Linked DNA regions of Paraburkholderia fungorum. The protein of the gene in region 2 interacts with the protein of the main gene of each other region in a pairwise test. Links are inferred from orthologs where the notes say so. Each region holds a gene or a part of one and is shown on either strand. Other genes may lie near its edges.

Region 1 (3,435 bases), 950 kb from region 2 along the record:
CGCTCGGCTTGTTCAGCGTTTGCAGCGCGCGCCAGGTCATCGGCCAGCGCATGCCGAGGCCGATCGCTTTCGAGAACGCTTCCTTCGCCGAGAACCGCGTGGCGAGGAACGCGAGACCGCGCGCAGCCGAGCGGGCCGTGCGCGCGTGATAGACGCGAAGTTCGTCCGGGCCGAGCACTTTCTCGGCGAAACGGCCGTTGGTGCGGGTCATCACCGCGGCCACGCGGCTGACCTGAACGATGTCGGTACCGATGCCGTAGATCGCCATATGCAAGCCGCCGGGCTTAGGCGCGCGCGCCGAGACGCGCGGCGACCATGATCGCCTTCATCTCGCGCACCGCGTTTTCCCAGCCCGCGAAGATCGCGTGCGCGACGATCGCATGGCCGATGTTCAACTCGACAATGCCGTCGATCGCCGCGATCTGCTGCACGTTGGTGTAGTGCAGGCCGTGGCCCGCGTTGACCTTGATGCCGAGCGTCGCACCGAATTCGACCGCATGCACCACGCGCTCGAATTCACGTTGCTGTTCGGCGGGATCGTGGGCCTCCGCGTAACGGCCCGTGTGCAACTCGACCACCGGCGCTCCCGCTTCGTGCGCTGCACGAATCTGCGTCTCTTCCGGGTCGATGAACAGCGACACGCGTGAGTTCGCGTCGGCGAGTTGTTTGCACGCGGCACGCACGGCTTCGAACTGACCGGCGACGTCGAGACCGCCTTCGGTCGTCAACTCCTGGCGCTTTTCCGGCACGAGGCAAACGTCGTGCGGCTGCACTTCGCACGCGATGTCGAGCATCTCCTGCGTGACAGCGCATTCCAGATTCATCCGCGTCTTCAGCAACGGACGCAGCTTGCGCACGTCCGCGTCGACGATATGACGGCGGTCTTCGCGCAAATGTAGCGTGATGACATCCGCGCCGGCCTCTTCGGCCATCAAGGCTGCGCGGATCGGATCGGGATAAGACGTGCCGCGCGCGTTGCGCAGCGTGGCGACGTGATCGATGTTCACGCCCAGGTCAATCACATTCGGCGACGTAAGAAAGAAGCTCATAAGTTCTGCAAGTCGATCAGGATCTGGCGCGTCGCGAGCGGCGTGCCGCCAAGGTAGGTGTTGAGCAGGAAGCGCATCAGCGTTTTGCTTTGCGCCACGGTCTGCGCTCGATGGTAATCGTCCTGTTCCATATCGAGCAAGGTTTGCCCCGAAATCACCGGCCATTGCAAAGGCCACTCGTCGGACGCTTCGCGCACGCCACGCTCGGGATCGAACACATAGCGGCCTTCGGCCACCACGGCCCTACGCGCGACGGTTCGATCGAGCGCCATTGCGTAGCCGGTTTCACGCAGCAGCACGCGCTCGAACGAACGCAGCACCTGCACGGGCGGTTCGTCGTGCGCGAGACGCGTCATCGTGACAACGTAGTGGTGAAATAGCTGCGGATGCGGGTCTTCGCGCGCGCAGAACTTGACCAGCAGTTCGTTGACATAGAAGCCGCAGAGCAGCGCGCCGCCTGTCAAAGGCAACATGCCGCCGACCCATTCGGCGCCCGTCAGCGTGCGCATTTCGGACTTGCCCGACCACGACAACGCGAGCGGCTGGAAGGTCTGCAACACGCCTCTCAGCGCGGAGTGAGGACGCTTCGCGCCCTTCGCGACCAGCGCAATGCGGCCGTGATCACGCGACAGCACGTCGATGATCAGACTGGTCTCGCGGTACGGATAGCTATGCAGAACGAACGCGGGTTGCTCCGCGATCTTGTAGATGGAGGCGGAAGTGCGCGGCGCGCGGGGTGTCGGTGATTTGCGCGCCTCGCCTTCGCCGGCGGACGCGCTTTTGCTGGAAGTTTTTTTGATGCTACGAGCCGGTTTGGACGATGGCTCGCGAGCCGGCGCGGCCGGCTCCTGGTCGTCCGGGGCTGCGTCGGAATTCAGCGTCATCCACGCGTCATTCGTACCCATACGCACGGAGCCCGGCTTCGTTGTCGGCCCAACCGCTCTTCACCTTGATGAAGGTTTCCAGATACACGGGGCCGTCGAACAGCTTTTCCATATCCAGGCGCGCTTCGGTGCTGATCTGCTTCAGCTTCGCGCCCTTCTGCCCGATGATCATCGCCTTGTGCGTGTCGCGCTCGACCATGATGGTCGCGAAAATGCGACGCAGACGGCCTTCGGTTTCGAACTTGTCGATCAGCACGGTGCTCGTGTACGGCAGCTCGTCGCCGGTCCAGCGGAACACCTTTTCGCGCAGGATTTCAGCGGCAAGGAAGCGCTCGCTGCGATCGGTCAGATCGTCTTCGCCGTAGATCGGCGAGCCTTCCGGCAGGAACGGCTTGACGGTCGCCATCAGACGCTTGATGTCGTCGATGTTTTTCGCCGACAGCGGCACGATCTCGCTGAACTTGTGCAGCGCACTGACCTGCTGCATGAACGGGAACAACGAAGCTTTATCCGACACGCGATCGAGCTTGTTCGCGATCAGCAGCGTGGGGACCGACGGTGGAATCAGGTCGAGCACTTTCTGATCGTCCGCGCCGAAACGGCCGGCTTCGATCACGAACAGGATCGCATCCACCGAGGTCAGCGTGGACGTGACCGCGCGATTCAACGAACGGTTCAGCGCGCCGCTGTGCTTGGTCTGGAAACCGGGCGTGTCGACAAAGATGTACTGCGCATCTTCGAGCGTATGAATGCCGGTGATGCGGTGGCGCGTGGTCTGCGCCTTGCGCGACGTGATACTGACTTTCTGGCCGACCAGCGCATTCATCAGCGTGGACTTGCCGACATTAGGGCGGCCGACGATCGCGACCATGCCGCAGCGAAAATCAGTGGGAGTGGGAGCGTTCATATTCGGGCTACGGCAAGTTCAGATCGACACGCGGAAATGGCGCGCCGATGGCAATCAATGGCCCGCGTCGGCGACGCGCGTTTGCACCGCGTCGGCTACGCCGGGTTCGTGTTCGGCTGGCGCCGGTGCGCCCGGCGTGGATACGGCCGCACCGGATGTTGTAGCTTCACGGCCGCGGGCCTTGTCTGCGCCGCGCGGGGATGCAGTTTCTGCCTTGATTTCGGCTTTGGCTTCAGCGGGTTTGTCGCTTGCGTGGGAGCCTGCTCTCTCCGGTTTCTCAAGCTTCTCGGCTTTGTCCTGCCCGCTGTATTCGACATGAGCGGCACGGATCACGGCCAAAGGTGCGCCTATGACCGTCAACGTGGAGCGCTCGGCGGCGGCTTCGGTTGCGGCCGTCGCAGCGTTTGCGCGCGGCTCACCGCGTGCGGCGGCCCGCTCAGCACGTTCGCTTTTGCGATCGGGCGTGCGCAAATCCAGCGCGGCCTGCACGCCGGTGACGCCAGGAACGATCTCGGGCTCGGCATTCTTTGCCGCGCGCGCGCTCTTCGAACGCTTCGATTTGGTGACCAGTGCGGGCGCTGCGGCCATCACATCG
Region 2 (3,601 bases):
TTCTGCGTTGCATGGTGTCGTCTCCAAACTTTTGTCGTGCGGCTTTTATTTGCCGCTCTGCGTCGCTCTTTACCGGCAACTTTTCTGGGTGCTGCTCCGGCGTGTTTCTTTCGAACGAGTGCCAGCCTTTCTGAGGCGGCGACCCGGTCGCTGCCTCATGTTTTACTCGCGGCACCCGAGGATGCCGCGCTTCGCTTCACACGATCTGTTGCGCGTGCAACCTTGCAATGTCGTCTGCATCATAACCTAGCGATTGCAGGACTTCATCGGTATGTTCACCCAGTTCGGGGCCGAGCCAGCGCGTCTCGCCAGGCGTCGCGGAGAGCTTTGGCGTGACCGCCGGCAATGTGATTTCCTGACCGTCCTGCCACTTGAAACGCTGAATCATCTGCCGCGCCATGAACTGCGGATCGGTGAACATATCCGCAACGCTGAAGATGCGGCCAACCGGCACATCGGCTGCATTCAGCACCGCGAGCGCTTCTTCGATCGTGCGCGTGGAGAGCCACCCGGCAATCGCGCCGTCGATTTCCTGGGTACGCGGCACGCGGCCGTCGTTATGTTCCAGCGCCGGATCATTCGCGAGGTCTTCACGCTCGATCGCCACCATCAGCCGCTTGAAAATCGGATCGCTATTGCCGCCGATCACGATGCTGCCGTCGCGGCACGGATAGGTGTTCGACGGCACGATACCCGGCAGCGACGCGCCGGTGCGCTCGCGCACCATCCCGTACACGCCGTATTCGGGCACGACGCTTTCCATCATGTTGAAAACGGCCTCGTACAGCGCCACATCGACGACCTGCCCCTTGCCGCCGTTCACCTGTTTGTGATGCAGCGCCATCAACGCGCCGATCACGCCGTGCAGCGCAGCGATCGAATCGCCGATCGAAATACCGATGCGCGGCGGCGGCAAATCCGGATAGCCGGTGATATGGCGCAAGCCGCCCATCGATTCGGCGATCGCCCCGAATCCGGGCCGGTCGCGATACGGCCCGGTCTGGCCGTAGCCGGACAGACGCACCATCACGAGCCCGGGGTTTTCGGCGGACAGCACGTCATAGCCGAGTCCGAGTTTCTCCAGCAAACCCGGCCGGAAATTCTCGACGACGATATCCGCTTCTTTCGCGAGACGCCGCACGATCTCCTTGCCCTCTTCGGCCTTCAGATTGATCGTGACCGATTTCTTGTTGCGCGCCTGCACCGCCCACCAAAGCGACGTGCCGCCGACTTCCGGGTAGAGCTTGCGCCATTTGCGCAGCGGGTCACCGCCTTTGGGATCTTCGATCTTGATGACGTCGGCACCGAACTCGCCGAGAAAGCGCGCGGCGAACGGGCCGGCGATCAGCGTGCCGAGTTCCAGCACCTTGACGCCGGCGAGCGGGCCTTGAGCGGGTTGAGGCGCGGCGCTCGCGTCTGATTCAGAGGTGGCGCTCATGTGTCTCCTTTGTTCTGGTCCTGACGTATTTGACGATCTTGACGTTCTTGAGATGGCTGACGCGCACGGCGTGTGTGCGCTTTTTTCGAGTGCGTGTATCGAGTCGCGCCTTCACCGCGCGGCACGGCCTGCTTCAAGGCGCGACATTTACCGGAACCGCTCGCTCGCGATCCTCCGGGTGTCATCGTGCAGACGACTACATCGAACGGCGGTCGAGCATCGCGCGCGCAATCGTGCCGGCGTCAACATACTCGAGTTCGCCACCCACCGGCACACCACGCGCCAGACGCGTGACAGCGAGGCCGCGCGCCTTAAGCGTCTGCCCGAGGTAATGCGCGGTGGCCTCGCCTTCATTGGTGAAATTGGTGGCGAGCACGACTTCCTTGACCACGCCGTCCGACGCGCGTTTGACCAGACGGTCGAAATGAATCTCTTTCGGACCGATGCCGTCGAGCGGACTCAGCCGCCCCATCAGCACGAAGTACAGGCCGTGATAGGTCATGGTCTGTTCGAGCATGATCTGATCGGCCGGTGTTTCGACGACGCACAGCAACGCCGGGTCACGTTCCTCGTCGAGGCAGACCTCGCAGATCTGCGCTTCGGTGAAGGTATTGCACTTTTCACAGTGCTGCAGATGCTCGGTCGCGAACAGCAACGAACGGCCGAGTTTTTCGGCGCCATCGCGATCGTGCTGCATCAGGTGATAGGCCATGCGTTGCGCCGACTTCGGCCCGACTCCGGGCAATACGCGCAGCGCTTCGACGAGCGCCGACAAGGCGGAAGGTTGTTTCATGCGGGATCGGCGTCGAAGTGGGTAGTGCCCGTGGATGCGGGTCGCGATGCGATGGATGGTTCGCGTTGGTTCGGTTTGCGCCCGGCAGGCTGACTGCGGATCATCGAGCATCAGATAGACAAAACCTGATTGATGGGCTGCATCAGGAAACCGACGCGGTTTGAAACTATTCGATCAATCTGAAACGGGGTAAAACTTGCAAACCCGGCGTTGTCGAGCACCTCGCTCGCGCGTCGGCCGGTATGCATCAACTAGTGCGTTCCGTTCGAGCGCCGGATCGAGCCTTTCAATCAGGTGCCCGCGACTACGTTCAATTCTGCCTGTAACGCACGCTATTCGCGTTGCGCTCGCGTGTGTAGCATGCCTGTGCCCCACATTTGCGATTCACGCCGCGGCAAACTTTGCCGCGGCGTCGTTCAGAATCAGAACGGCATCTTGAAGCCCGGCGGCAGCGGCAAGCCCGAAGTCATGCCACCCATTTTTTCTGCGGCGGTGGCTTCGGCCTTGCGCACGGCGTCATTGAACGCAGCGGCGACGAGGTCTTCCAGCATGTCCTTGTCGTCGGCAAGCAGGCTCGGATCAATCGACACGCGGCGCACGTCGTTCTTGCAGGTCATCGTCACCTTCACGAGACCGGCACCCGACTGCCCCTCGACTTCGATCAGTGCGAGTTGGTCCTGCATCTTCTTCATGTTTTCCTGCATTTGCTGGGCTTGTTTCATCAGCCCAGCGAGTTGGCCTTTCATCATGGACATGCTCCTTCTTGATAGCTTGGGATCTGCAAATCGGGCGCGCTAAGGTCAATAGCGGCGCGGCGAATCAATGGACCGGCGACGCACCGTTCGAGGCGGCGTCCGGGGAAATGGGGCGAATCGAACCAGGCACGATGCTGGCGCCGAATTCGCGAATCAGCGACTGTACGAACGGATCGGCGCCGATCTCGCGCTCCGCTTCCCGCTGACGCTGTGCGCGCGTCGCGGCGTCGTGTGCGGAGGCGGTCCGACGGGCGGCACCGACTTCGACCAGCACCTCGACGGTCCGGCCGAGTCTTTCGGCGAGCGCGACTTTCAGCTTGGCGACCTGCGATGCCTCCGCGTACTGCGGAACCGGCACGTTGAGTTTCAGCGTGTTGCCTTCGAGCGCCATCAGTTCGCTGTTGAACGCGAGCTGATACGAAATGCCCTTGAGCGGCAGATCGACGGCAAGCGCCGGCCAGTCGCCATTAAAGCCTAGCTGATCGAGCGGCACGGCAGCGGGCAGCGGACGCGAGTCCACCACCGGCGCGGGCGAGGACGCAGGCGCTGCGTTCACTCGAACGTCGTCGGGACCGCGGTCGAACACCGGCACGTAGTTGTCGTCGGGCGGACCGA

Evidence for each region. The genes of interacting proteins can lie anywhere in the genome.
Region 1: the proteins of recR (region 2) and recO interact in binary tests that used the Escherichia coli proteins (3 or more experiments, as listed by UniProt). The link is inferred for Paraburkholderia fungorum from one-to-one orthologs.

Annotation. Positions count from the first base shown.
Region 1 is NZ_FNKP01000001.1:2,861,334-2,864,768, forward strand. What follows is about bases 1-2,987. They hold recO (DNA repair protein RecO), read right to left. Parts: upstream 1,955-2,987; coding sequence 1,046-1,954; downstream 1-1,045. Other genes in these bases: acpS (holo-ACP synthase), read right to left, coding at 1-268; pdxJ (pyridoxine 5'-phosphate synthase), read right to left, coding at 285-1,049; era (GTPase Era), read right to left, coding at 1,941-2,840; rnc (ribonuclease III), read right to left, coding at 2,895-2,987. Also shown: more of rnc, read right to left, coding at 2,988-3,435. UniProt on the Escherichia coli protein: Involved in DNA repair and RecF pathway recombination.
Region 2 is NZ_FNKP01000001.1:1,906,554-1,910,154, reverse strand. The notes cover bases 434-3,137. They hold recR (recombination mediator RecR), read right to left. Parts: upstream 2,232-3,137; coding sequence 1,635-2,231; downstream 434-1,634. Other genes in these bases: BLS41_RS08440 (DNA polymerase III subunit gamma/tau), read right to left, coding at 3,051-3,137; BLS41_RS08445 (YbaB/EbfC family nucleoid-associated protein), read right to left, coding at 2,654-2,980; BLS41_RS08455 (CaiB/BaiF CoA transferase family protein), read right to left, coding at 434-1,438. In the rest of the region: BLS41_RS08460 (ABC transporter substrate-binding protein), read right to left, coding at 1-13; more of BLS41_RS08455, read right to left, coding at 197-433; more of BLS41_RS08440, read right to left, coding at 3,138-3,601. UniProt on the Escherichia coli protein: May play a role in DNA repair. It seems to be involved in an RecBC-independent recombinational process of DNA repair. It may act with RecF and RecO.